DNA from 2 places in the Synechococcus sp. PCC 7335 genome. Region 1 is predicted to be linked to the other one. Evidence: predicted binding sites of a transcription regulator. Region 1 holds the regulator's gene; the other holds the start of a gene.

Region 1 (12,343 bases):
GACTCCATCCAGTCAATGCATGCTTTCATACGGGCGCGCATCTCCTCACGCGTTGCCGAAAACCTTCTGCCATGTCCTGGCAGTACCCATTCAAAAGAGTAGTCTTGAGTATAGTTCGCTAGCTTCTTCATCGACTCGATTTGCTTCGGCCAAGAATCCCAGCAGAAATTACGGAAGGCATGAAGCTGATTTAGTCTTGCTGACCAAGCGAGATGATCGCCAGTAAACAAGTATTTGCGGTTATAGAGCAGCACCGTATGACCCCTGGAATGGCCGGGCTGAGGAATAATTAACAGATCGTCGTCTAGCGTGAATGGTTCTGTTCCTGACGGTTGAATTTCTACACTCTTTGTTCCCGTAGAAATATCATCGGCATGAAGAATGCGCTCAGCGCCAAAGTGGTCATGAAATTTTTGATGGTCGGCCACATCATCCCGGTGCGTTAGATATAGATACTTGATACCGCCCATCTCTTCTAGGCGTTTGACTAAAGGAGGCGTGAAACGAGGAGAATCAACTAAGACGTTCCCTTTGGGCCTTTGAATCAGATAGCTAGCCGCACCAAAGGACTTCTTCGAATGGTAGCCACAATAGAAAACACTGTCTTCGATCTGTAGCGGAAATTTCTGTTGAACCGCTCGGATATCAGTCGGCTTATTCTGCGTACCGATCGAAGCAGTGGGACAGGCTAGCAAAGCTTCGAGTGCGGCAACTCGCTCTAGGTCAGTGGTCGGTTGATGGTGAACAATCGACTGAGCACCAGCGCGGCTATAGATCTGTGGGGCTACCCAGCGACAGGTATCACAATCAATACAGCTACTGTCGACATAGAAATCGCCCACTACGTTTTGGTCGCGACGGTCTTTAAGGTTAGCCATAGCTTGCAACATTAGTCTTGAAGATACCTATCAACTTTAGCGCATCTACCTTCTAATGCGTACTCAATACGACTTTGCTTAGTGGCTGAAGGCGCAGTTGCTAACCTCTTTTGAACTCTAGTGGCGATCGCCCTAGTAGGAAGTGATCGCTTTCCGCGCTTTGCTATATGTTTCAGCAGCGCTATCTGCCAATTTCTAATCTTGCTTTGGTTGCAGCAGCGGATGTGCGATAGCGGACTGCTTTCATCGCAATGTTTGCGATCGCGATGAGAGCAGTCCGCTATACAGATGTAAAAAAAGCCCATCTAATGAATAGATGAGCCTGACACACGTTTTATTAGAAGAAGTGCTTTGGGATTACCCTACAAAGCCCTATCTGTAAGGAGCTGTAGCAATCCGCTGAATAGATACTCAAAGAGAAAGCTACGCCTATGGGCGGATTGCGGCACCTAACAGAACCCTAGCTAGTCCAACCACTCTCAGCTTGATCGTTAACATAGGCAGCAACATCTTCAATCTGGTCGGCTGTCAAACGGCCACTGAACGCAGGCATAGCGTTTTTACCATTCGTGACTTGATAGACAATCGCGCTGATATTATGCTCTGCGCCGTAGTTTTCCAGATAGCTTTCTAAGGCATCTTGCTTTAGTGTTTTGTCTGCTTGCACGACATTACGGCCGCCAGCATGACAAGCGACGCAGTTAGTTGCAAAGACCTGCTTGCCTTGCGCGATATCACCTGCCAGAGCAGGCGGCGCAGCTAGTAACACCGCTCCAAAAACAAAGCCGATTACTGCTGCTATAAAACCCTTCATAAAAATTGTCCTCTCAATTGCCAGCATCACTTTAGGAAAAAGCTTAGCGGCAGGTCAAAAGACAAGCTGTCTTCTAGACAGAGGACATAGCGAGCCACTGATGCATTAGCGAGTTGCTATGCACTTGGCGCTTTACATTAGCGCTTTACAAAACAAGGGCCTACCGCTGCTGGTGATGGTTTGAGCTAAGTGCGAATTGCTATAGAGCCGTATAGTGGATGCAATCATCACAAGGACCAGCAGGATTGATAGCGCAGCGAACTAGCTCTGATCGAGCGTTGTACGTACAGGAAGTATCGCCAATCACCCAAGTGCCATTCAGGAGAGTTCGTTCTTCTGGGATCGCGGTTTCTTTGACGTGAACAACGGCCTTGTGAAGATAGTAGCGACCAAGTTTGAGCTGGTACTGGTGACGGCGCACTAGGATTTGGTAGGTCTGTCCATCAATATCGACAAAGGTTCCAGGGTAAAGACTGCGGTCCATTTTGATATGTCCCAGTACGGTCTTTGTATCACTTAGGACGATGTCGGTAGGAAGTGCTTTTTTCTCCATAAGCTCTGAGCTCTTTAGATGCTCTTTAGATGGATTGGATGAAAGTTAGATAATCACGGATTGAAAGGACTAAAGACAAAGCGCACTCCTCAGCGTTGGCCAAGGAATGCGCTTTTGTCTAGCTCAATGGCTCATCACAAAGCTTAGAGAACTTACTTCTTCGCTTCTTGGCGCTCTTTAGCTTCTTTGATCACTTCTTCAGCGACATTCTTGGGACATGGCGCATAGTTGCCAAATTCCATAGAGAACTGACCGCGTCCGGAAGTCATGGTCCGTAAATCGCCAATGTAGCCAAACATCTCACTCAAAGGCACATCTGCTTTGATTCGAACACCCATCGGATTCGAGTTTTGAGACTTGATCATGCCGCGACGACGGTTGAGATCGCCAATGACATCACCCATATGATCGTCAGGCGTGAAGACATCTACGTTCATGATTGGCTCTAGAATCTGCGGACCTGCTTTAGGAAAAGACTGACGGTAGGCAGATTTGGCCGCGATCTCAAAGGCGATCGCACTAGAGTCAACCGGGTGGAAACCACCGTCTTTGAGCGTGACCTTCACATCCACCATTGGATAGCCAGCCAAAGGCCCTTTCTCTAGGCTAGTCGCAAAGCCCTTCTCAACCGCAGGCCAGAATTCACGCGGCACGTTACCGCCTGTGACCTTCGACTCGAACTCAAAACCAACGCCAGGTTCAGCGGGCTCAATAGTGTAGTCAATCTTCGCAAACTGACCAGAACCCCCTGATTGCTTCTTGTGCGTGTAGCTATCGTCTAGCAGACGAGTGATAGACTCGCGATAAGCCACCTGAGGCTTACCCACTTCGACTTCCACACCATGAGTCCGCTTTAGAATATCCACCTTGATATCTAGGTGCAGCTCACCCATACCCTTGATGATGACTTCGCCACTTTCTTGGTCAGTCTCTACATAGAAGGAAGGATCCTCTTGGACCATCTTACTAAGCGCCAGACCCATTTTCTCAGAACCGCCTTTCTGCTTCGGCTCAATCGCAATCGAGATCACCGGATCAGGGAAGACCATCGGTTCTAAGGTAGCAGGGTTCTTAGGATCGCAGAGTGTATGACCTGTCTGAACGTTCTTCATCCCGACGATAGCAACGATATCACCCGCCTGGGCAGTATCGATCTCTTCTCTAGAGTTAGCATGCATCTCGACTAGGCGACCCACTCGTTCAGTTTTACCCGTAAAGGTATTGAGGATCGTATCGCCTTTGCTAAGCGTGCCAGAGTAGATCCGAGTAAAGGTAAGAGCGCCATAGCGGTCATCCATAATCTTGAACGCTAGTGCCCGTAACGGTGCATCAGGAGTGACTTTTGCCACCTCACCCGTCTCATTACCTTCGAGGTCTACCTCAGGCTGAGGCTTCACTTCGGTTGGGTTAGGTAGGTAGTCGACAACCGCATCGAGTACGTTCTGTACGCCCTTGTTCTTAAAGGAAGAACCGCAGTAAGTAGGGAAGAACGCTAATTCACGAGTACCTTTTCGGATACAGCGCTTAAGCGTATCGATGTCTGGCTCATTCCCTTCGAGGTAAGCTTCCATAACCTCGTCGTCCATTTCAATTGCTGACTCGACCAGCATTTCGCGATACTCAGCGACCTTTTCCACCATGTCTTCGGGAACGTCAGTGAGTTCATAGTTCATTGGGTCGCCAGAATCATCCCAGATCCAAGCTTTTTGAGTTAGCAAATCAACCACGCCGACAAAGCCGTCTTCGATACCGATAGGCAGCACCATGACCAAAGGCTTAGCCGCTAGGATATCCTCTACCTGCTTGACGACGCTGTAGAAGTCGCCACCGGTACGATCAAGCTTATTAACATAGATAATGCGAGCTACTTTCGAGTCGTTTGCGTAGCGCCAGTTGGTTTCGGACTGAGGCTCTACGCCACCAGAGGCACAGAATACTCCGATGCCGCCATCAAGTACCTTCAAAGAACGGTACACCTCGATGGTGAAGTCTACGTGTCCGGGCGTGTCAATAATATTAAGCTGATGGTCGTCCCAGAAGCAGGTTGTCGCTGCAGACTGAATGGTGATACCGCGCTCTTGCTCTTGGTCCATGAAGTCTGTAGTTGCCGCACCATCATGAACTTCACCAATCTTATGGATTTTACCGGTGAGCTTCAAGATTCTTTCAGTAGTAGTCGTCTTACCTGCGTCTACATGGGCAAAGATACCGATATTCCGGTATTTGGTCAGGTCTTTCATGGTGATTTTGGTTAGTTGAGTGATAAAAACTGAAAGCACACCACACCTTAGATTAAGGAGGTGGTGCTTACAAGTGCGGTGAACAAGCCTCACACCCTTTTATTGAGCGTTAAAGGCGTCTCGTTAGCGGCGTAACTAACCTTCAACGAGACGCCTTCATGTAAGGGGTCTGCAAAAGTGTGTCGGATAGCTCAATAGTGCTGCTAATGGATGTGGTAGTGGTACCAACTGTTAAACATTGTAAATTATATTGCCCTACTCGTAGCGATCGGTTTCCCGTCTGCTGCTTGCCGGTAGTCAGCAACGTAATTCTCTAAGAATGATAGTGGATCGCTCATGTTTTCTGCGAATCCAAGAATATTGTGATCGCGCCACTCATAGACTATCTCTGGAGCGCTCCCACTACTAGCGCCAATCAAGAACGTCGCTCCGCGCTGCGTGAGATACATCGCATCCGGCATATACGTTTGCCAATTACTCAAGACTTCGCTCATATTCCGCAGCCGCAAGGTCGCTAGCTCAAAAGGCCGTTGAAAACCTTTGCCGCCTGCTAATTTAAAGGCGTCGCCGCTGAGTGCGGGGAGTGGCTTCGCTTTGATTACTTCATCATCAGAGATTAGCTGCGGGGCAGATCTATCGCCAATATAGCCACGAAAGACTTCTTTGAGTGTGCCAGGGCTGCCGATGCCAGCGCACATCAGTAGCAGGTTGAGATAGCCACTTTGCCTAGTGCTCAGCCCTGGAAACGAGACAGATAGTCCCTTGTACAAGCTCAGTTGGCGATGGATTGCAGCAGTCGGGTCTATATATAGATGCTCTGGAGGAAACCCTGTATAGTCGCAGAATTTTTGTCCAGCGGTGCGATCGCCAATGGCAACCGCTCTTACTTGGATATTCGCAGCTTCTATGTACGGGCGCTCACGCTGCAACCACCAAGCGTACTCCAACGTATCGAAATCTCCCAGAACTGGCCATACTAGCGCTAGCGTCCACCGGGAAGAGTGGCACGATTGTAACAGCGACCCTAGTTTTCCATCACTGACCCGTTGAAATTCGGCCTCATTTAAACAGGAGTAGGCGTTCATATGATTAGGATTCAATAGAATTAAAACAAGGCGATGAATAGTGCGACGAATAGTCTGACCTTATACTTTGGCTTTGCTTCATGCACGGCGCTTTGCCTGTCAGGTTAGCTGTTGTTGCTGTTATTGTCACTTGAAGCTTTAGAGGATATCTCTTTTCCCGACTCACACAATCTCACACGATAAAGACAGCGGTTCTCTTTGAGCTACCACCAGAACATCATCAGATAGACCTTTCAGCTGCGCTAGGGCATCTTACGCTGATGAGCTGCACACGAATCGTGAATGTATCTTGTGCTTTTCGATACAAACTGTTACTGATGGCATGGGCTTTAGTGTTATGTAGCATAGTGAGCTTCTCGTAACATTTGAGTTTTGCTCTCGTAAAAGCCTTGACTTTTCAACATGCATAGGCCAGCTTAGCCCCGAAATCCCTCTTAATTCTTGTCATCATGGTTGCAGTTCCCAGTTCGCCAATTTCTGATATGTTTCGCTCGTTTGCGGGAGGAACTTTGCCGCCGGTCGTTGAATCGTATGAGCGCAATAAGACGATTTTCTTCCCTGGGGATCCGGCTGAGCGAGTGTATTTTTTAACAAAAGGGGCGGTGAAGCTTTCTCGGGTATACGAGGCAGGTGAAGAAATAACGGTCGCTCTACTGCGTGAGAACAGCGTGTTTGGCGTACTTTCTCTAATTACAGGCGATCGCTCGGACCGGTTTTATCACGCAGTGGCCTTTACGCCGGTTGAGCTTATGTCTTTGCAGGCCGATCAGATGAGCGTGGCACTGAAAGAGCATCCTGAGCTTTCGGCGATGATGCTGCGGGGTCTGTCATCGCGAATCTTACAAACTGAAATGATGATTGAAACTCTGGCCCATCGAGATATGGGGTCGCGCCTAGTAAGCTTCTTGCTCATTCTATGTCGTGATTTTGGAGTACCTGGGAATGAAGGGATCACGGTTGATCTAAAGCTGTCTCACCAGGCGATCGCCGAGGCAATCGGTTCTACACGGGTAACGGTGACTCGTCTACTAGGCGATCTGCGCGAGCAGGGAATGATCTCTATCCACAAGAAAAAAATTACAGTTCATGACCCGGTAACGCTGTCTCAGCAGTTCACCTAGTGGCAAGCGCATAGAGACGAGTGTCTTCGCTTCTCAAGACAATCAGTTACTATCTTGATGCGAGTGATGCGATTTTCTTGCGGCCACACAGGGATGAATGACTGGATTTATATTACTTTTTGCAGTGGCTTGTTTGGGCGGTGTGATTGCTACGGTGGGCGATCGCATCGGCATGAAGGTGGGCAAATCTCGCCTGAGTTTGTTCAACCTGCGTCCGCGTCAGACGGCGACGCTAGTCAGCGTGGTCACTGGAATGGTGGCCTCTTTTTCCACGCTAATGCTGCTGATTGCACTAGATGGCCAACTGCGAAAAGGATTGTTCCAGCTCGATGACATTCAGCAAGAACTGTCCCAAGCTCAAAGAGATTTAGAATCGGCGGTCAATGAGCGAGAGAGCGTAGAAGGGACACTAGAAGAATCGAGGCAGCTACAGTCAGAGGCGCAAGACAGACTTAGGCAAACAAATCGATCTTTACGGACGGCGATCGCCAGAGAAGAAGAAACCCTTAGCAGCCTAATTGAGACACAAGACCAGCTGGAGAGCGTCTCGGCCCAAATCGGAAGTCTGCGCGATGAAATTGGCGGACTGCGGTCCGAGCGGCAGCAGCTAATCGAAGAACGAGCAGCCGTGCGCTCCCAAATTGAGCAGCGTGACCAGGCCCTGCGCTCACGTGATCAAGAACTACAATCACGTGACCAACAGATCGCCCAGCGCGATCAAGAGATTGAGGAACGTGCCCGCCGCCTCAACGATCTCCAAGCTCAGCAAACGCTGCTCACCGAAGAAATTGCCCGCCTAGACGATGAATTTCAGGTTTTACGCTTAGGCAATGTGGCGATTCGCCGAAATGAGACCTTAGCGGTTACGCTAGCGCGTTCTGATTCTGAAGAAGCCGCTCAGCGGGCAGTAGAAGCTGCCCTAGTTCAAGCCAATGCGATCGCGTTGCGAAGTATCTGGCCTGGACTAGAGGAGGTTGAAGACTTTGTCATCCAGTTCGATCCTGATATTGTCCAACAGATTATCGAAACAACGATAGATGCTAGAAGCTATATCATCAGAGTCTCCTCAGCCGCTAACTATGTAGTAGGTGAACCTTGCGTAGGCGAAATCTTGAATGGGGGGGGCGAACCCTGTTTACAGGTCAACCTAGAAGCACCTGTGAACGAAATTCGATATATCCCTGGCGAAACGGTTGCCTCTGTGCAAGTAACTCAAGAAGATCTGACCGATGAAGACCTAGCAGAACGCTACAGGGCCTTGCAGGTGCGCGCCGAAATTCAAGCTAGAAGAGACGGTATTGTCTACTTCAATCCAATTGTTGCTAGGGGGCTAACTGATCCGGTCGTAGATTTTTTGCGGCAGGTACAAGTTTACGATCAGCCCATAGAAATTCAGGCGATCGCAAGCCAATCGACTTACACCATAGGCCCAGTCTATTTGGAGCTAGCTGCCGTCCAGCGAGATCGGGTGCTCTTTACTACCCAGAGCTTACAAACAGAAGCGTCCGAAGCACCTAGACCGTTCTAGTCAAACGCTATTTCGCTAAAAGCAAATAACCATACTCCGTAACAAAAGTTCTTCTATCTAGAGCAAGGACTTACAAGAATATGACGAAGTTAAACTTTTTATCATAATTCTAGGTACAAATCTGACAAATTCTTGCAGATGATTACTACTTACGTGAAAGTTAAGCAAATCTTTTATTCCATGCCTAAAATAAATCAGCAGTTCTAGCGCACGTGCTAAACATCCTGACGTAATTCATCTAAGCCGGCTGTCGCTGTTCCTTTACTCACCCGCTATCGGAGCTTCCCCATGAAGTTTGAAGATATCTATCAGTTTTTTGACGATCCGCCGCCGGTTTATCTCAATAAAGAGCTTGCTGTCTGTTACGTTCTGTCTGTACTCATCCGGCATGACTCATACGGCACTGAGCTTATCCATGCTATTGAGAAAGACTACCCAAACTATCGGCTGTCTGACACTGTGCTCTACAACGCTCTCAAATTTCTTGAGAACCAAGCGGCCATTATGGGCTATTGGAAAAAAGTAGAAGGACGAGGTCGACCTAGACGAATGTATCGCTTGCGCCCGGACTGGCAGATGAAAGCTCGTGAGTTAGCCGATCTATGGCAACGCTATATGGTAGGAAAACAAGGCACGACGCCATCTATCTCGCAAAAGAGTGGCATACCAGTTGCGGCTACAGTTCGCTCCGTACCAGCCGGCATCAAGTACGCAGGCTCCTAACTAGCAGCATGCTAAAGCTACCTATAAAGTCAATACCTATTGGGTAAAATGGCTTGCTTAGACTAAACGCTGAGGCAAACAATTGCCCCAGCGTTTTTTAAAGGGTGCTTTCATGGGAAAGTAGATCACAGTCAGGATGTATTCTTAACTTCAATAGTCGGGTAAACCGTTACAACTTAAGATTTTGCACTCCAAACTTCATTCGTAGTCCTAGTCAGCCTGAGATGCTAGTCAACCTGAGAGTTTTAATATAGCTAGCCTACGGATACGCATCGGATGAGTAGCTATACCTATATGCGCTAGCTGAGCGCCTTACTTTGTCACATCACTTTGTCACACCAGTGATTTTGCCGTTTAAGACTGTACGAAATAAAGTGGCGATCGCCATGTGCGTACAGCTTGCTAGATAGCTGTTATTATCGTTTGCCTCGGAGTTCCTTTTCGACGTGTTCACTGACCCTACTAGAACATCTACACTACTACTGACGAGTCTGATGGTAATTGGGCTGGTCTTTTTCATTCGAGCCTCCACTAAGGACAGAATTGAGGTAGCTCAGTTTGGCTCTACCCAACCTGCTGAACCGTTGCAAAAAGCAGTGATCGACTATTTTCAGCGCCGTGCCTATAGGCAAATAGAGTCCCCGGTAGAAGATATTGATACAACCGAACCTGTTGCATCCCTCAAAGACGACGCAGCCATCACTGTAGCTGGGTTAGTTAGACCTAGCTGGTTTTTGGCAATTTTTCTATCGGCTTTAGCAGCAGTAGGATTTGCCTGTTTAGCACTCATTATGATTACGCTGTTCCCAAGCTGGGGCCAAGTGATGTTTGGACTAGTCGCAGCTTCCCCTTTAGCAGGCATTTTCTACTGGCGGAAGTCAAGTCGGCCCGAAAAAGTCGTTTTTAAAGTAGAGAGTGAGAAAACAGAGAACTTTGTTTCTAAACTGACGGTAAAAGGGCATCGAGATGAGCTCGCAAAGTTCAAGCAGGCCTTTTCTTCTCAGCTAACGGCCTGCTAGCTGTTTACACTAAAGTGCTAGTAAATAAGGACCTCCTAGATCTCATTCTTAAGCTTCGTGCTTAGCAAAATAAGAAATAGTCAACGTCCCTTCAATTAAAGACTGCTAAAGACTGACTACTTGTAGAAATCTACACTTGGCTTATCGCATGCTCAAACGCTAAAACCCTCCGCCAAGGGTAACTTGCTTAGCAATGTATCATTTGTTCGCATAGCCATCTTCTATGGAAGTTAACTACTTAGAACAACTTTGCTTGCTATAGCAGGGAAAGAATTCTCTAAAACCTGAATGCTTAAGAGATATAGGCGCACTGGGGTGAACTTACTAGGCTCATTCGTTTATTTGTTCGTGTGGAATAAAAATCACAGGAACTACCTAGATTCTTCCATCAGCAACGTGGGTTTTATAAGAAGAAGCACCAAGTTAGTCAAAAGCTTCTATGTTTTCGTCTATGCCTGCTGATATGGAACACCAATCAGTTCAACCGGCACATAGCTTCGATCGACGAGGCGCTAGTCACTTCCTACCGCTTCTGATAAGAATGAGGCAAGGGAATCTTTCTGTGTCAAAAGCTAATCGCTAGCCAGACTTACTGGACTTCTTGCGACAGCGTTCATAGCTAGAGCAGCGTTTTACTACAGCCAACGTGGCAAATCCTAACACTCAGAAACTCTATGAACCATAGCTACGAAGGATAGTAGGCACTAGGGGTCAATATGTCTATCAATACGCAAAATGTTCCGACGCTAGATACGCAGGCGCTAGAAAGTATCAGTAGTGATAGCTCATTTCTAATTGAGGTGTGTGACAGTTTCTTGAAAGAAGCACCCCAGCGTATAGCAGCGATAGAGGGTGCGTTCGCCAAAGAAGATTCTGCTGAACTGAGTAAGACAGCTCATGACCTAAAGTCGATCAGTAGCTGTGTGAGAGCCACAGGTCTATTCAAGATCGCTGAGGTAATAGAAGTGATTGGGAAAGATAACTGTACACGGCCGTCTCTATCACTGGTAGAACAAGTCAGCGCCGAATATCAAACTGTTCACCTCGCTATTCAGGCTTATAAAGAGGCCCACTAGAAAAATTGCATATGCTGCCTACCACTACTCCAAAAGAAAACAAAGCCGAAGCGGGTAAAGTTCCTAGCTATCAATCTCCAGCATCCAAGACCATCCAGTCCCTTACAGATAGGAAGCTCAAATGCTTATCAGTTTTAGTCGTCGATGATGAGACCACCATTCGATTATTGCTCAGGGTCGCTATGCAGAAAGAAGGCTTTCGAGTAATCGAAGCAAGCAATGGTGTAGAGTGCCTGTCTCTTTTTGAGCAAGAGCGTCCAGATATTGTTCTATTAGATGCTGTCATGCCTGAGATGGATGGGTTTAGATGCTGCGCTGCGCTACGAGAGACATCTCAAAAAATAATTCCTAAATCAGAACAGAAAGGCGCCACACCTATTTTGATGATCACGAGCTTGGATGATTCTCAGTCTGTCGAACAGGCTTTTGCAGTGGGCGCCAGCGACTACGTGACCAAACCGATTCATTGGGCGCTGCTCCGTCAGCGGGTGCGAGGCTTACGAGATAGTATCAAACGTCGACAGGCTGAAGCTCAGATCAAAAAATCCCTAAGAGAAAAAGAAGCCTTGCTAAAAGAGGTCCATCACCGAGTAAAGAACAACCTACAGATCATCTCTAGTTTGCTAAGTCTTCAGTCCAATGCCGTTGAAGACGAGAATATCTTAGAACTTTTTCAAGACAGCCAAAACCGAGTTCGACTGATGGCAATGATCCACGAAAAGCTCTATCAATCTAATGACTTTGGAACTATTGAGCTATCAGGCTACATTCGAGATTTATCTAGTCACTTACTGCGCTCCTATAGAATCGATCAGACTAAATTCTGTCTAGAGATTGATATCGAACGTATCTATTTAGAGATAGATACTGCTGTTTCCTGCGGCTTGATCATCAATGAACTAATTACTAACTCTTTGAAATACGCCTTTCCTCCAGATCGAGCCCCGTGCCCACTAGGACAAATCAATATTGCCGCCAAGCTAACCGATTCCAATCACTTCTCTATCTGCTATCAAGACAATGGGATTGGGCTGCCTGATGACTTAGATATTGAGAATACAAAATCGCTAGGACTACAGCTTGTGACTAGTCTCACCGAACAGTTAGGAGGGCTCTTGGATATAAACAACCATCAGCCAACAGAATTTCGCCTCAGTCAACTTTCGCTATCGAGCTAGATAACGCAAAGTAAGGGTGCTTTACTTTGTCTTGATAGACATTCGGTAGCGCCTTACGACGACGCGGTTCCTACCACTGCGGGTAGAGTCGCCCCTTTGCCCTATAACGGCTTTAGCCGATGAGCAGA
Region 2 (12,343 bases), 3.1 Mb from region 1:
TTTATAGGTCAACTTTCATATTTCGAGAACTAATAGTAACTTGCTCTAGGTTGGCTGTAGGTTATTTGATTTATTAGATCTATGGTTTAGCTATATGACTTAGTAGAGCAAAACCTAGATACCCCGTACAGACCACAGCCTTGCCTATACTTTGTAATATATGCCCTTTTTTTGTGCAGTCACCACTTGCTCGTAGCTTCAATCGTCCTCGAATTACTGTCGTTCTTGCGATGAGTGCGGATGGCAAAATCACGGATGCTAGCCGTGCAGCCGCTCGTTTTCCTTCTGTTGCAGACAAGGCCCATTTAGAAGCGCAAATTGCGAAAGCTGATGCCACGCTGTTTGGAGCGGGAACGTTGCGTGCTTATGGCACAACTCTACCAGTAACGAATGCTACTTTGATTGCAGATCGGCGATCGCGCCAGCAGCCCGATCAGCCTATTCAAATCGTTTGCTCTGCTATTGGCAACCTTGATCCCGGATGGCCTTTTTTTCAGCAGCCTGTTCCTCGTTGGCTAATTACCACGCTCGAAGGAATGCAGTCCTGGCGCGAAGGCAGAAAAGGAAAAGATATTGAGCGGCCATTCGAACATGTTCTGATTACTGAGCGTCCCTTTAACTGGCACGTTGTTATGCAGGATTTGCTCTGTGGAAAATCGGCTCTGTCATCAGCGGCTGATCGCCCCGCTATTCAAAATTTGGTGGTTATGGGAGGGGGTGAACTGGTTGCCTCTTTGCTCAGCGATGGGCTGATAGACGATTTGTATCTCACTGTTTGCCCATTGCTGATTGGGGGGAAAACAGCACCTACTCCAGTTGGTGGATTAGGGTTTACGCTGCCTCGTACGCCGCAGTTGGTACTTAAGTCTTGCCAGGTAAAGGCAGATGAAGTGTTTTTGCACTATAGCGTTTGCCACTAATTGATCTGATCAGTTACTAGATGGTCAGCCGCTAGGTGGACAGCTACCAACAGCTACTATCTATAACAGCCATTGCCAACGAAGCTGATCGCTTCGATATGACCAGCGAAGAAGTTGGGCAGGCTGATGTATTTGGATCCCAGGGTGGTGAATAGCTTGTCGAGGAGTGGTGGTGACTAGCGTAATTGCTTCTTCCACGCTGCATAGCCCCCACTGCACCAGGTTCTGAGCACCCGCTATGAGCGGCAGCGTGGTTCCTGAAAGCGTTCCATTTAATAGCCGCGCGGTGCCATTGACCACTGCGATCTGACGGCTATCCCACGGATACACACCGTCTGGCAAACCTAGTGGAGAAAGCGCATCGCTTACTAGGAACAATGTAGTCGTTCTTTGATTCTGCCTATCTGAATCGTTGCTGTTTTGCCAACTGCTGGCTCGATCGGCTCGAAGCAACAAATCAAGCATCGTTTTGCTAATATGCTCACCGTCGGCAATGAAGCCGCAAAAGACGCTGGGGTTAGTCAGTGCTGCTCCTAATAAACCTGGTTCTCTATGGTGAAGCCCTGGCATGGCGTTGAAAGCATGGGTTACCATCGTTGCCCCTTGGCTAAAAGCTTTGTTTGCCTGTTCTTCGGTTGCTAGTGAATGACCCAAACTAACGGTTATGTTCTGTTCTATTAGCCAGGGAATAAGGTCTGTTTCGGTGCCTATTTCAGGCGCTAGTGTGATAATGCGAATAGTTTGGGCGAACTTATCTACCACGCGCTTAAGTTTTTCTAATGTAAGCGGCTGTAGATGTTCACTAGGATGGGCCCCTTTCTTTGCTGGGTTTAGGAAGGGGCCTTCTAAATGGGCCCCTAAAACAGTGGCGCTATTGGGCAATAAGTGCTGCTTTTGATGGTCCTGGAAAGCTTGTATCGCCTTTAGACTTCTGTGAAAGTTTTTCAGAGACGTGGTAACTAGGGTTGGACAAAATCCGCTGACGCCTTGCTGCCACAGCAGTTCGCAGATATCCTGTAATCGATCAAGTTGCTCAATGCACAGATCAGGAAAAGCAAGTCCTTTGGCCCCGTTGATCTGTAGATCGATTGCGCCCGGTGAGATCCAATCGCCTTGAACATCTATTTCACTGCCTGTGGAGTCTGCTGTAGGAGGCAATCGATCTGCTTGGGTGGCGATCGCGCTAATGCGCCTAGCCTCTACTGTGATCTGATGGAGTCCTGATCGTTGGGGCAGGCGAGCGTTGACAATAACGCGACTATCCGCCATAAACAAAAGCGCTGACTAGATTGAATACTCTAACATCTGCCGAGCTGCTTAGGACAGGTTCATTGGCTGAAACCGTTGTATGGCAGCGGGCAACTCGACTAGCCGATGTCCTAATGCATGATACTGGCTATATCCACCCACTATAGAAGTAGAAAGACACCTAGGGCTATGACAACTCCTCAGGCAGCGCCACCGACCAATTTCCAATCAGACACTCAGCCAAATGCTAAGCCAGACACGCAGTCAGATTTACATGAGGGCTCAGTCGATGTTGGTATCATCATGGGCAGCGATTCGGATCTGCCGACGATGATAGACGCGATCGCCGTTTGCGAAGACTTTGGTATTACTCATGAGGTTGCCATTGTCTCAGCTCATCGCACGCCCAAGCGGATGGTTGCCTATGCTGAAGCAGCTCATACCAGAGGCCTTAAGGTGATTATCGCGGGTGCGGGAGGAGCTGCACACCTGCCCGGTATGGTCGCCGCACTCAGCCCGCTACCCGTTATTGGTGTTCCAGTCAAAACCAGCACTCTCTCAGGGGTAGACTCACTTTATTCTATTGTCCAGATGCCTCGGGGTATTCCAGTAGCTACGGTAGCTATCGGCAACGCTAAAAATGCGGGTTTGCTTGCTGTGCAGATGCTAGCGGCCCATGACCAGACGCTTCAAGCAAAAATCCTCGACTATCGCCAACAGTTAGCGCTGATGGTGAATGACAAACAAAACCATCTTTCTGGATTGGGCGCCCGGCAGTATCTCAAGCACATGATCAATACATAGGATACATAGGTTAGTACTTGAGTGAGTGCTCAATACATAACTGCTGCATCTTTAATCAGCCCTACCTAATTAACGTCAGTTCGGGTTAAGCAGCAGGGGGAAGTTCCCATTCCATATGGAGAGAAGGCTTCTTCGGTTGGTGGCAATAAGCAATCAGTCCACAGAGGATGTTGACCCAGCAGTTGACCGGACTACGGTGACGAGAATGCTCTATCTGCGAAATGTTCTTCAGTTGGTCGATAATCGTTTCGATGATGGAACGTTTGCGCGAGAGTAGCTTGTCAGTTAGCCGCACTAGCTGGTTCTTCATGTTGCGCCGAGGCTTAGCAAAGAACTCGATGTTGAACGCGTCGAGTAGTTGCTTGGCCAGCTGCTTCGATACATAGCCTTTGTCTGCGCAGACTTTTCCCCATAGTCCAGTAAGTAAGTCAAAGGCGGGCTCACGGTCGTCCGTATTGCCCGGGGTCAGGGTGAGGTTGAGTAGTTCACCGCACTCGTTCACCACGAGGTGTAGCTTGAAGCCATAGAACCAGCCGACAGAGGTTTTGCCCCTAGCTGCCGTATCTTTGCAGACCTTATGCTGCCAGATCCGACGGTTGTGGCAGACCGATAGACTGGTCGCATCGATAAAACTAATGCCTGTACAACGGCCGAAGCAGCGCTTCAGATAACAACACAAGGGAAACAAACAAGAGGGCGTCCATTCGACAAAGCGGTTATAGCTGACTAGCGTTGGAAACGCTTGCTTCCAGTACTGGCATACATGATGAACGTAGTAGTGTTTGAAGGTGCGGTAGTGGCTTTGGTGAAAGCCGATGAGTATCGTCATCACTTCGCTTAGGCTCAGCGAACGAGCGCGTTGTCGCGTCTTTAGATGGTGGCTTAGCAGTTGACGCTGCCAGAGGGGTTCAAACACTTGGCAGAAGTCATCGACGTGGCAGAACAGTTCTTCTAAGCTGAACATAGTGGAGGATAGGGCTGATGGGTTTTACAACTTCAGCTTACCTATCCTCCTTTCTTCGAGCTTTCCTTATCCCGAACTGACGTTAATTAGTCCTAGCAGAAATAAGCAATGCCTTAGCGTGAGACCGCTAGCCAGTTAATTGGTTAGCGGGTCGATTGATATATGTCAGTTTATATTTGGTTCGTAACAATAGCTGTATGTCAGATATGTCAGAGCTGTGTCAGAACAGCTACGTAATAATACTGAGAAATTAGTCACGTACTAAGTTTGATTGATGTTGAGAAATGCTACAAACTGCTCGATATCAACCTGGAATATACCTAAAACTCTCGGATTTGAGAGACATTTTGTAAACTTTCGCTAAAGTCGGCTTTAGAAATCAGCAAGACAGCACCCGTTCTCCCATTAAAGGTATCAGACGATACAGAATGCCTGACTCAGACTTGGTGGAATGAGACCCATCAGTTTGACAGGCGCACAACCAAACAATAGCCTTTGTTTTGGTTATTATTTGCGACCATAGATTGCTGTCGAAATTGCGTTAGGAACGCCCGACCAATAATGTCTAATTTTACAATGAGAAAAAGAAAGTATCCGAGGCGCAGCGCGTCGCCTTGGGATGCGAATGTACCTCCGTTTACAGAGATGGCTAGCCGAGCATTGAGCCGTGCGTTTGGCCGTCGATTTGCTTGGGGTTGGTTAGCCTGCATTCCCCTGGCATTCACTATCGTAGCCACTTGGGGATTTGCTGCTCATGCGCAAGAAGTCACTGCTGACGATGTTCAAATAGTTTTAGACAACATCTGGATTGTTGTTGCGGCTATTTTAGTCATCTTCATGAATGCTGGGTTCGGCATGTTAGAGACTGGCTTTTGTCGTCAAAAAAATGCAGTCAACATCTTAGCGAAGAATTTGATTGTCTTTGCTTTGGCAACGTTGTCTTTCTGGGCACTGGGCTTTGCACTAGCGTTTGGAGAAGGCAATGGCCTTTTCGGTCTAAGTGGATTCTTCTTAGCGGGAAGCGATCCGACTGAACCGGTCTTTGGGACTTTAACAACGCCCGTATTCTTTCTATTCCAGGCTGCGTTTGCAGGTACTGCGGCCACAATCGTATCAGGCGCAGTTGCAGAGCGAGTGAAGTTCTCTAGCTTTATTGTCTTTAGTGTTCTGCTAACGGCGATTTCTTATCCCATCAGTGCGCACTGGGTTTGGGGCGGCGGCTGGCTTTCTGATATGAGTTTCCTAGGTGAGGGGGTTGCCTTTAGCGATTTTGCTGGGTCTACTGTGGTTCACTCGGTTGGGGGTTGGGCTGCGCTGATGGGCGCTATCTTCCTCGGGCCTCGGATTGGCAAGTATCAAGATGGTGCTGTTAATGCGATTCCTGGCCACAACATGAGTATTGCTACCCTGGGCTGTTTGATCCTGTGGATTGGCTGGTTTGGCTTTAACCCTGGTTCTGAACTAGCAGCTAGCTTGAACGTGCCTCAAATTGCGCTAGTGACCAACTTGGCTGCGGCTGCAGGTGGTATCGGTGCAACGTTCACCGCCTGGTCGCTTAGCGGCAAGCCCGATCTATCAATGGTAATCAACGGCATCTTGGCTGGCCTAGTTGGCATTACGGCCGGCTGTGGCGGCATCGGCTACTGGGGTGCAGTAATAGTGGGCCTAATTGCCGGCATCATTGTTGTTTTCTCAGTTGGCTTTTTTGACAGCATCAAGATTGACGATCCAGTAGGTGCTACCTCTGTTCACCTTGTTTGTGGTATCTGGGGCACGTTAGCCGTTGGCCTATTCGATGGCGAAGCTGGTTTGTTCTTTGGCGGTGGGATTACGCAGCTGATTGCTCAAATCATCGGCATCGTTGCTATTGGTTTGTTCACTGTAGTCGTCACTGGTATTTTGTGGGTGATTATCAAGTCTTTGATCGGCTTGCGGGTTAGCTCTGAAGAAGAACTCAAGGGCCTAGATATCGGCGAGCACGGTATGGAAGCTTACAGCGGTTTCCTTAAGGACACTAGTGATATGGGCGGTATCATCTAACGGTATGCTCTAGGCTTGTGCTAGTTGCATCGGAGTGGCTGGCATATCTGGGATTTATTGCTTAGTGTAAAATTGCTTAGTGTAAATCTGGTTGAATCTGGGAATGGCCCTCGACAGCATTGGTTGAGGGCCATTCCGTTTGAAAGATAGAGTTTGATCTAGGAGATAGCCTTTGAGAGATAATCGCTGTTGGTTTTATGTTGCAGCAATAGTTGGCCAGGTCTTCCATAAAAAGACTATGACGGCTGTAAATGCCAACAGTCCTTCAAGCAGTGTACCGACTACAGAACTAACGACGACTGCTAAGCTAACTTTGCACGAAAGCTTAATCCGCTCTTTTGTATCTAGCTCTTTGCGAAAGAGAAATTCGCCTAAAAAAGCACCTAACATTGAGCCGACTATGATTCCTAGTAGTGGACCTCCTACTGGTAGAGCAGGTAATAACCCAAGAAAGCCGACAGCTAGACCGACGATTGAGCCTGTTTGTCCCCATGAGCTAGCGCCTACTTTTTTAGTGCCGATGTAGGTAGCTAAATAGCCAACACCTAAGCTCAAGATAAACGCGATAAGTGCAACAATTAAGGGCAAACTACTTGCCGCTGGACTGACCAAAGTCCAAACCAAAACAGCACCTACAATCAGACTCGTACCCGGCAGCACAGGAACGAAGGCTCCTACAATGCCAACTCCCATCAGCGCCACCAGAAACCAGTAGAGAAAGGTCAGTGAAGATATAGTCATAAATAGATGATTAGACATGGAGAGTATGAACAAGGCGAAAAGCTCGTTTAGCCTACTGACTTAAGGCCTTCAAAAACTGCTGAAGTTCTGCAAAAAGTCCTTTCTTCTTCCTGCTATTACTCTGACTATTACTCTGGGTTCGAGATTTACTAGAGACTTCTTCAGAAACCGGCTGCGCGGTATCGTACAGGATGCGCTCGATATCTTCACTGGAGGGGCGATTCGAAAGATCTTGTACATGCTCGTATTCGTCAGGCCCGATTTCCCGCCAAATTTGCCACGGTCCAGGATATGCTCGGTAGACAACGCCTTGATCAATTGGACGAACGTAGTAGCAGGTTTCGATCTGGCTAAGAAAGCGATCGCGTAGCTGTCTAGCCGCATATCCGATACCTACAACAGCCACATCCTCTAATTGGGGATTAAGTAACACCACTGGCTGATCAAGCGCTTCATTACAGAGCGCCTCTACCTTATCGACCTCAACCGCTGACGGATTGACGATTAGATAGAGATCGTCTTCAGGATCTACGGTCTGAGCCAATTCACCTAGACCTCGAATGACAAAATCTGGATTGTTCCAATCTCTTCTAGCGAGGGCTGCCGCGCCTGCATCTGGAAAAAGGACTTTGAACTGTCGGTCGTTAAAGAGTTCTACAAACTGCTGGGCAATTGGCTGGTGCTTAAGTTCCGGGATGGCCATTTCGATCTGAAGAAGAGAGATGCCGGCGTCTAGGGCAGCTTGAGTGGCTATCTCCGCCTGTTTAGTGGCCTCTGGAATGGTGGTAGGTATGGACATAGAAGAATGGGTGAATCGAGCGAGCAGTTGAACAGGTTGCGTTTAGCTATTAAGAAGATGTGAATCGTCTAAGTCTGGCTATTAGGGATGTCGATGTTGCTAGAGATATTAGAGGCTAGGAAAGCGGGGCAAGGGGCACGGTAGGGGCTGTCTCTTTTGCTTGGTTCCTAGCTTCTGGTGCTACTGATCTGGCTATTATCTGCCTAAGTGCCATAGCACTCCAGTCTATGTCAGCTTCTGTTGTGTGGCGGCCTAGCGTAATACGGATACCGGTTTTAGCAGCGTGATCGCCATATCCAATAGCCTTTAGGATCGGGCTGGGACTGAGCTGACCACTATGGCATGCCGAACCGGCGCTGATACCAATGCCTGCTAGGTTCATCTGCCGAACGAGCGCTTTGCCAGTAATTTTGCTACGGGGTAGGCAGAAGCTGATGTGATGCGGTAGACGGTGGCGTCGATCGCCTGTGAGAACGAGTTCTGGAACGCTAGCCATGTGAGCAAAAAAGCGATCACGTAGATAAATCAATCGCAAAGTCTCTGTTGACATTTCAGTCGCCGCTAGCTCAGCGGCTACCCCAAAGCCAGCAATATTAGGAATAGCCTGTGTGCCTGACCGCAGTCCATTCTCTTGACCGCCGCCAAACAATATTGGTGAGAGCGAGGTTCCAGGTTTCACATAAAGTGCCCCTGCCCCTTGAGGCCCATAGATTTTGTGGCTGGAAAGAGAGAGTAAATCAACCGGCAGCTGCTGGACATCGATCGGTAGGCGTCCGGCAACCTGGACAGCATCGGTGTGGAAAGGAATGCCGCTAGCTTGCGCGATCGCACCGAGCTCGGCAATCGGCTGAAGGGTGCCAATTTCGCTCTGTCCGTAGATGATCGAGACTAGAACAGTGTTCTCTTTGATTGCAGATCTCAAGTCATTAGGGCTTACAGCACCTTGTTGATCAACTGCTAACCAGGTGACTTGCCAGCCGCTTGCTTCGAGCTGCCGAGCGGGCGCGGCAATTGCCGAATGCTCAACTGCTGAAACAATGATGTGCTGTGGTTTGTCATATTGACGGGTTATCCCAAAGATAGCGAGATTGTCGGCTTCGGTACCACCCGCTGTAAATGCTAGGTTTTCTGTGCCGGGCGCATTGATTAAAGAGGCAACTTGGATCCTGGCTTTCTCTAGAACGGTAGCCGCTCGGTTACCCCACTGATGAAGACTAGACGCATTCCCCCAGTGCTGAGCTATGGCGGTTTGCATCGCTGCGATCGCCTCTTGTCTTAGGGGCGTAGTCGCACTGTAGTCCAGATATATCTGCATAATGATAGATATAGAGCAGCGCAGAGAATTAGCGCAGAAAATCAGCTTCTTTATCAGGATATCGTGCTCTGTGGCCAGACGGCGGGTATGCCCTGTTGATTAGACTCAATAGCCTAGGGTTTGAACTTAAGAGAAAGGGCGTCGCTAGCGACGCCTATAGTCTTTAAGAAGTTTCTTTCTACGATCTTTAACAACGCCTCACAGTTTGTTGCAACTATCTACGTGATAATATGCGTGGCTAGCGGACAAACCTACGTCTCAAGCTGGCTGAAGGCTACAAGGTTTTAGCTATGTGAAGTCTACCGTTGGTTAATCTTTAGAGATAGGGCCTTCATAGTCGTCACGCTCTTGGTAGTTACCTTTCTTGCCCATAGAAAAGTAGGTTGAATGACAGTAGGCTTTGACGAGAAATTAGGTTTACATTCTGGCCAAGATGCTGCCTAAGCACTTGGTTCTCGATAGGTAAGACTTCTCATTCCAATAGGGGTTTCATAGCGGTGCCCTGTTTGGTGTACCCTGCCTTGATAGGGGGACTCTACTCGTTTTAAGCAGTTTTTTCAATCACTGCCTGTTTTTCACACTTGCTGTGTCATTGTCTTCTAGTACCTACCAGCTAGTTAGCTATCGAGTGCGCTTCTTTACCTACGATCTTCTTTCCTTCTATGCTTGGGCCTGTTCGGAGGGGTCAGGTTTATCTGAGTCGGTTCAAGGAGGTGGTGTGAACGTCCACCATCCTTCTGCTCAGATGTGGCAAGTAAACACTTTAGTACTTAGCTATCCAGCTGTTGGTTTGGGTCTGTTGACATGCTGTTTAAGCGTGATGCTGGCCCTATTGTGTCTGCGTATCCGTCGACTGACTTCTTTACTAAAAGGCAAGGAGCGATGCATCAAGTCTATTTTGTCAATTGATGCGTTGACTGGGCTAACCAATCGCACAGCGCTACTTTCGGCGGGCAATCGGCTTCTAGATGTGCGGCCTGAGGTCAGTGTAGCCTTGCTTTCTATTGGCATCGACCACTTTAAGACGGTCAGCGATGCTTTTGGTTTTAGGGTTGCTGATGAGCTGCTAAGACAAGTGGGTCAGCGGATACAGACTTATCTGGGATCACGGGACGTGTTAGCAAGAACCGGAGACAACGAATTTTCTCTTTTGCTTAGTCCCGGCGACGAGGCCCGTAGTCGTCAGATAGCAGATCAGATCTTGGCGTCTATTCATCAGACATTTCGGGTTCAGTCGCAATTGGTGCACGTCCAGGGAAGACTGGGTATAGCCTTTGCCGAAGCGATGCGGACTAGTAGCCGCGAACAGAGGCAAGCATTTGACCGGAGTGTCTTTGACTGTAGCGAGTTGTTGTTGCAGGCGAATATTGCAATGACAGAGGGTACTCCACTTGGCGGAGACACTCAGTATGCGGTGTTTTGCCCAGAGATGAAGGCTGCGATCGCCAATAAAGTTGGATTGCAGCAGTCGATGTCGGCAGCGATTGAACAGCAGCAACTACGGGTGCGTTATCAGGCGATCGTCGATATCAAAACAGGACGAACAGTTGGGTTTGAAGCGCTAGTGCGGTGGCAGCATCCTGTACGCGGGCTGATGAGGCCAGACGATTTCTTGCCAGTAGCAGAAGGGTTAGGGTTGACCTTCAAGATAGACCGTTGGGTGCTTAAAAAGGTCTGTGAGCAGTTAGTGAAATGGCAGGCGGAAGGGCTACTACCGTCTGTTAGCGTCAACATATCGGGTAGTCACCTGTGCCGATCCGACTTGGTAGAATACATCCATGAGCTGCTAGCCTACTATCCGGTTGACCCGAGGCAGCTAAATGTGGAAGTCACCGAGAGTGTGGTCGTTGCTGATCTTAGTCGAGCTATCAGAACGTTACTACAGCTAAGAAGTATGGGGATAGGCATTAGCCTTGATGACTTTGGTACGGGTTACTCTTCTTTGACATACCTACAGCAGTTTCCGGTAGATGTGCTGAAAATAGATCGTTCCTTTGTTTCCCGTTTGGGTCAGTCTACCGAGGATGGCTCACGCGAGTATAAGCAGCTAGCCGTTGCTTCGAGTCGGCAAGATGAGTTAATTGTGACTTCTATCTTGACGTTGGCATCATCGTTGGGTATTTGCGTGGTGGTTGAAGGTATAGAACGATTAGACCAATGGCAGTTTTTGCAGAAGACCTGCTGCGGCTATGTTCAGGGCAATTATTTTTCTAGTGCGATAGAAGCTGAGCGAGCGCGATCGCTACTATAGCTTTCGCAAAGTTGCTGAGGACATGCTCATCGGCTAAACCCCTTTGACAGCGCTAAGGGGATGCTCACCCAGACGGGGAACGCCTACTAAGATAAAGTGAGCTATCTTTACTTTGCTATACAGTAGGGGCTAGAGCATAGGTTGTGAGTCATTCCTGTTCGAGCTATGCAAACTAGCAGTAAATTACAGTGAAATCGAAAAAATTAGGCAGCGTTAGAGATATGGCTGAATTCTGTTGATAGCTTCTACGATTTGTGTTGGCTGGAGTCCTCCGAAGCCAAAGATGAACTCCCCGTTTGATGCAGCAGACGAGGGCTTCTGTGGGGATAGATAATACGGCCGAGTGCTGAAGAGAGCTACACCCTGTCTGCTTGCCTGTGAAACTAGCTGTTGATCGGACTGTTGGTGGTTGAACGGTTCAACTTTAGTCAGTCTTGCCATGAGGTGAAGCCCAGCAGGGTCTCCTAATACTTCAAGCGATCTAGATACTGTGGATGAACTATTTGACTGTGTCGCTTCTTCTAGCGCAGTGATCAGGACTTCGCGGCGCTGAGCGTATACGATTCTCATCCGGCGGATGTGTCTGGCAAGATGTCCTTGGGCGATGAAGTCGGCAAGAGCAGCTTGGTGAATTAGGGAGGTTTGGCGATCGCATATCCATTTAGCTTGAGCAAATACAGCAATAAGTGCAGGCGGAAGCACGATATAGCCAAGCTGTATGCCTGGAAACATCACCTTTGAGAAAGTGCCGATGTAGAGGACTCGCTGGTATGTGTCGAGCCCTTGCAACGCAGGAATGGGCCTACCACCATAGCGAAACTCGCTATCGTAGTCGTCTTCAATGATTAGAGCATTGGTTTGTTGTGCCCACTGCAGCAGCGCTAGTCGACGGGATAGCGCCATCAGAACGCCAGTCGGGAACTGGTGGGATGGTGTGACGTAGACGAGCTTGATTCGCGAGAATGCCGAATGGGAAGCTAAGCCATCCTGTTCGTAGATCTTCAGGCCGTCGTTGTCTACAGGAACAGGAATAAGGGTGGCACCATGACTGCTAAAGACCTTTCTAGCGCTAAGATAGCCAGGATTTTCTAGGGCGATCACATCGTCAGTATTCAACATTACTCTGGCAATCAAGCTCAGTGCCTGTTGGGTGCCCTGAGTGATGAGTATTTGATCTGGGTGACAGTGGACAGCTCTAGTCTGAGCGATGTAGTTGGCAATCTCGACGCGTAGTGGCTCGTAGCCTAGTTTGTCGGAACTG

The links. The regulator NtcA, encoded in region 1, controls nitrogen genes in cyanobacteria. The targets are predictions, from matches to a motif close to GTANCNNNNGNTAC.
Region 2: the regulator NtcA is predicted to act here: its motif matches at 4,348-4,361, upstream of S7335_RS18855 (ammonium transporter).

What each region holds. Positions count from the first base shown of each region.
Region 1 is NZ_DS989904.1:1,438,939-1,451,281, reverse strand. It holds gene S7335_RS06450 (MBL fold metallo-hydrolase) at 1-878, opposite strand, end outside; gene petJ (cytochrome c6 PetJ) at 1,339-1,692, opposite strand; gene S7335_RS06435 (DUF6464 family protein) at 1,892-2,245, opposite strand; gene fusA (elongation factor G) at 2,398-4,485, opposite strand; gene S7335_RS06425 (peroxiredoxin-like family protein) at 4,731-5,570, opposite strand; gene ntcA (global nitrogen regulator NtcA) at 6,020-6,691, shown strand; gene S7335_RS06415 (DUF3084 domain-containing protein) at 6,789-8,219, shown strand; gene S7335_RS06410 (PadR family transcriptional regulator) at 8,508-8,942, shown strand; gene S7335_RS06405 (cofactor assembly of complex C subunit B) at 9,389-9,961, shown strand; gene S7335_RS06400 (Hpt domain-containing protein) at 10,678-11,037, shown strand; gene S7335_RS25790 (histidine kinase dimerization/phosphoacceptor domain -containing protein) at 11,049-12,215, shown strand.
Region 2 is NZ_DS989904.1:4,498,750-4,511,092, reverse strand. It holds gene S7335_RS18875 (RibD family protein) at 174-920, shown strand; gene nagA (N-acetylglucosamine-6-phosphate deacetylase) at 981-2,189, opposite strand; gene purE (5-(carboxyamino)imidazole ribonucleotide mutase) at 2,472-2,972, shown strand; gene S7335_RS18860 (IS982 family transposase) at 3,058-3,936, opposite strand; gene S7335_RS18855 (ammonium transporter) at 4,498-5,976, shown strand; gene S7335_RS18850 (DUF456 domain-containing protein) at 6,172-6,717, opposite strand; gene S7335_RS18845 (DUF1995 family protein) at 6,770-7,516, opposite strand; gene S7335_RS18840 (cysteine desulfurase family protein) at 7,632-8,831, opposite strand; gene S7335_RS18835 (bifunctional diguanylate cyclase/phosphodiesterase) at 9,418-11,082, shown strand; gene S7335_RS18830 (PLP-dependent aminotransferase family protein) at 11,296-12,343, opposite strand, start outside.